DNA from 2 places in the Alteromonas sp. KC3 genome. Region 2 is predicted to be linked to the other one. Evidence: predicted binding sites of a transcription regulator. Region 2 holds the regulator's gene; the other holds the start of a gene.
The links. The regulator FliA, encoded in region 2, starts transcription of late flagellar genes. The targets are predictions, from matches to a motif close to CTAAAGNTNNNNNNNNNNNNGCCGATA.
Positions count from the first base shown of each region.

Region 1 (2,409 bases), 150 kb from region 2:
AAGCATATGACGTAGAGCACCCAGAAGATGGCGTAGCGTTCCGCGGCTCTTTCCTAATTGACGAAGATGGTCTTGTACGTCATCAAGTTGTGAACGATCTTCCACTTGGTCGTAACGTTGACGAAATGCTACGCATGGTTGATGCATTAGCGTTCCACCAAGAGCACGGTGAAGTATGTCCAGCGGGTTGGACTGAAGGTAAAGCGGGTATGGATGCATCACCTGAAGGTGTAGCTAAGTACTTGTCTGAAGAAGCTGATAAACTATAAGACAGCTTTTATAAAGATAAAAAAACAGCGCCTAATGGCGCTGTTTTTGTTTGCGTTGTACTTTCTATATTAGCGCGTATTTACTCGCTTTCTGCTAATGGCCATCCACCGAGCGCTTTATACCTATTCACCATAAAGCAAAACAATTCAGTGGTTTTTTGCGCGTCATATAGCGCACTATGCGCTTCGTTTTGGTCAAAGGCTATTCCTGCTGCACGACACGCTTTCACTAACACCGTTTGACCTAAGGCCAAACCAGCCAGACTGGTGGTATCGAAAGATACGAAGGGGTGAAAAGGTGTACGCTTGATATTAGAACGCTCAATCGCCGCATTCACAAAACTCTGATCGAACGTTGCGTTGTGCGCGACAATCACAGAACGTTGGCAATCGGCATTTTTCTGCGCTTTTCTAATGCCTTTGCACAAGGCTTTCATTGCATCGCTTTCGGCGATGGCACCGCGCAGTGCACAGTGAGGATCAATACCATTAAACTCCAACGCGGCAGGCTCTAGATTGGCTCCTTCGAAGGGGTCTATATGATAGTGAAAGGTTTCGTCAGGATGCAAAATACCATTTTCATCCATTTTTACCGTCACCGCCGCGAGCTCAAGTAATGCATCTGTACCGGCATTGAACCCAGCAGTTTCAACGTCGATAACTACGGGAAAGTAACCTCTAAAGCGATGAGAGAGTAAGGGCGGGTTTGAAGACATAAACACTCTTGAGAACAATATCGAATGAATGGGACGGAGAAGGCCACAATCGGGCTTTTCACCAGTCAGCTAAAGCCAAATTATCGCAAGGATAATTGCCAGTTGCCAGTTTGATTTTTCAGTAGCGCTTTTTTGTGCTGCTACATGCCATTTTGACGGGCATATAAAAGTGTAAAAAGTTGACCTGATGTAGATTTAATCACTAAACTTTTCTACACTTCGGACGATAGAATAAATAAGCTCATTGCGCCTATGTGGTGAGTTTGTCTTCTTGGTTTTCAGTTTGGGTTTTCGTTATGGTGTCGAAATTAAAATATATTGTCTTTGTCGGGCTTTTAGGTTCGCTATCAGCTAGTGCGGCTATGCGACAGTATTCTGCCACCGTTGAAACTTCTAATTGGAAAGTAGACAACCCATCTCGTTTGCAATGTACCTTGAATCACGAATTACCTGGATACGGGGAAGCCTTATTTACCAGTTATGCATCTAAGCAGCTTAATATGGAATTTGAGCTGGATATGTATTTACTGCCAAGTAAGTTTGAAGTGGCATCGGTGTATTCCGTGCCACCTAAATGGATGCCTGGCGTCGCGCCTAAGCCAATAGCGGATATGTCTATTCGCAAGCAATACAATGGCGACCTTCCGCAGGATGCTGCTTGGACGATGCTCTCTGAACTTGAAAAAGGTTTTTGGCCGACTATCTACTACCAAGATTGGTATAATAAATACGACCAAGTGGCGGTAGCATTAAACGCCAGTAATTTTACAGGTGTATACCGCGAGTTCGCTAAATGTGTGTCTAACCTGCTGCCATTTAGTTTCGACGATATTTCCTATACCGTTTTGTCGTACAAAAACAACAGTACCGAATTAACTAAATACTCTCGCAAGCGCTTGAATATGATTGGAGAGTATTTAAAAGAAGATACAGAATTGGAACTCGTGCTACTTGACGGTTATACCGATAGTTACGGTGGCCGTTGGAATAACGAACAGCTATCAATTCGCCGCGCTAACGAAGTGAAGAGCTACCTTACAACACTAGGCGTTCCGGAAGATAGGATCCAGTTAACTGGCCACGGTGAAAAACGCCATATTGCCTCAAATGATACGCGAGAAAATCGCGCACAAAACCGTAGGGTCGTTGTACGCCTATCTAAATCCTAAAAGCAGGGCTTAGTAAAGATTAACTCACTTTCCCATACTATCACGTTGGTGTCGCCAGTCGTGAACAGGTGGAACGTGATCAGTAAATACACCGTTAGCTTTTATAACATCGCGCAATATTTGTAATAGCTGTGGACCTGTCATTCCCTCGGGTAATGCATCTTGTCTGTAGGTATATGGGTGAATAGCGAGTTGGTTCGCATGGGCGTTATCAAGCCACGACGCCGATTTTATTTCACCCTTTTTGAGCGCTGC
Region 1 covers NZ_AP024235.1:1,318,163-1,320,571, forward strand. Annotated here, with positions in the region: gene JN178_RS05850 (peroxiredoxin) at 1-269, shown strand, start outside; gene rnt (ribonuclease T) at 350-985, opposite strand; gene JN178_RS05860 (flagellar protein MotY) at 1,282-2,154, shown strand; gene glpQ (glycerophosphodiester phosphodiesterase) at 2,179-2,409, opposite strand, start outside.
Region 1: JN178_RS05860 (flagellar protein MotY) is a predicted target of FliA. The motif match lies at 1,188-1,214, and genes of this name have one in related genera.

Region 2 (2,409 bases):
GCAAGATTCTTAATGCGATCGTCAATCTGAAAATTATTGAGCGCATCATGAAGTTGACGCGTCAGTTTTCCTACTTCTGCAAACAGCTCAACATTCTCCTTCATTGAGGCTGCTTCAAGTAGCGCATTGGCTGAAGCGTTGTCACCCTCTTCAAGATAGGCAACAAGTTGTTTAGCTTCGTCCAATGTAATCGGAACGTTTACATTTGGTGACATCCAGTAAACCTCGTTTCTCTGGTGAGCGTCTGGATCAACCTAAACGTTCGAAAATTTTATCCAATTTTTCTTTTAATGTTGCAGCTGTGAAAGGCTTAACTACATAGCCATTTACGCCGGCTTGCGCTGCCGCAACAATTTGTTCTTTCTTGGCTTCAGCAGTAACCATTAGCACAGGCAAATGCTTCAGTTTGTCATCGGCACGAATAGCACGCAGCAAGTCAATTCCTTGCATGCCTGGCATATTCCAATCGGTAACGACAAAGTCAAAGTCGCCTTGCTGTAGCATTGGCAACGCCGTACTTCCGTCATCCGCTTCCTGGATGTTGGAGAAACCCAAGTCTTTAAGTAGGTTTTTGATGATACGTCTCATGGTAGAAAAATCGTCAACCACGAGAATTTTCATACTTTTATCCAAAATAGCCTCCAGTGAGGGGTTAATTGTTATTAATATCTATTCTTCGTCAGCTTGCCACGACTTCATTCGTGATTTGAGTTTTAACATGGCCTGACTGTGAATTTGGCTTACTCTCGATTCACTAACATCAAGTACTTCACCTATTTCTCGTAGGTTTAGCTCTTCATCATAGTATAAAGAAAGCACGATAGCTTCTCGTTCAGGTAATGTTGTAATCGCATGGGCTAACGCCTTTTGGAAAGCACCTTGCATCAAGTCTTCAAGTGGTGCGTCGCTACCCCGATTTTGTTCAGTCGAAATAACGTCCTCAGACACACCTAAATCTTCAATGCCAACCAACTTACCAGCATTTACTTCATTCAACATTTGATGATAGTCCTGCAAACTCACATTGAGTTTAGCAGCAATATCAGAATCTCTGGCATCGCGTCCAGTCTCGCCTTCTACTTGCGAAATGGCTTCTGTTATCGCGCGACCGTTGCGATGCACTGACCGCGGCGTCCAATCGCCTTTTCGAATCTCGTCCAGCATAGCACCGCGGATACGAATACCCGCAAAGGTTTCAAAGCTCGCACCTTTCGAGCCGTCAAAATTGCGAGCAGCTTCTAATAAACCAATCATGCCTGATTGAATTAAATCGTCAACAAGTACACTAGCGGGCAAACGCGCCATCAAGTGATGAGCGATACGTTTAACCAAAGGCGCATGTCGTTCGACTAACTGCGACTTATCGGTTTGTTGTTGATAAGCTGCTGCCTTGCTATTCAACGCTGATTTCCTACTGCTTTCTCTGCAACCAACTGTTCAATGAAAAACTCTAAATGACCACCTGGCTGAGCCGGGATTGGCCATGACAATGCCTTGTTAGCCAGTTGAGTAATTGCAACGGCAGCAGGCGAACCTGGGTAGGCATCGACGATAGCGGTTTGTTTGCGTACCGCTTTACGAATATTTTCATCAAACGGGACAGTTGCCACTAATTCTAGTGCAACATCCAAAAATCGACCTGTTACTTTACTTAATTTACTAAACAGCTCTTGCCCTTCCCGCACGTCGCGCACCATATTGGCGACCACTTTAAATCGAAACACACCGTGTTCGCGATTCAAAATTTTGATCAGCGCGTAAGCGTCAGTTAATGATGTAGGCTCGTCGCACACTACAACCATAATATCCTGCGACGCTTTAGAAAAGCTTAATACCATGTCTGAGATACCCGCTGCGGTATCGACGATGAGAACATCAATTTGTGAACGTAATTCACTAAAGGCGCGTATTAAACCCGCATGCTGAGTAGGTGATAACTCTGCCATTGACTGTGTACCCGATGTCGCTGGCGCAATCTTGATTCCATGCGGACCAGTGACGAGTACCTCATCAAGCGTGCATTCACCCGATAATACGTGAGAAAGATTTTTCTCGACGCGAAGACCTAACATCACATCGACATTAGCCAGACCTAAGTCTGCATCGAGAACCATTACACGCTTACCCTGCTTAGCCATAGCAATGGCGGTGTTTAGTGTAATATTTGTTTTACCGACGCCACCTTTACCTCCGGTGACGGCAATAACTTTGATTAACCTTGATTGCTTCATTTTTCTTAAGCTACTCGCTTGGTCGTCAATCATACTGCTTATGCTGTTTTAATGGCGTTGTTACTACTAGTATGATTCAAACCGTACTTTTTATAAAGCTTTGCAGCAGCAGAAACCAAAGATTTTGCTTCTGCAATCTTAATGTCTTCTGGTACTTTTTGCCCATCGGTGACATAAC
Region 2 covers NZ_AP024235.1:1,166,172-1,168,580, reverse strand. Annotated here, with positions in the region: gene JN178_RS05195 (protein phosphatase CheZ) at 1-215, opposite strand, end outside; gene cheY (chemotaxis response regulator CheY) at 250-633, opposite strand; gene JN178_RS05185 (RNA polymerase sigma factor FliA) at 670-1,401, opposite strand; gene JN178_RS05180 (MinD/ParA family protein) at 1,398-2,264, opposite strand; gene flhF (flagellar biosynthesis protein FlhF) at 2,270-2,409, opposite strand, start outside.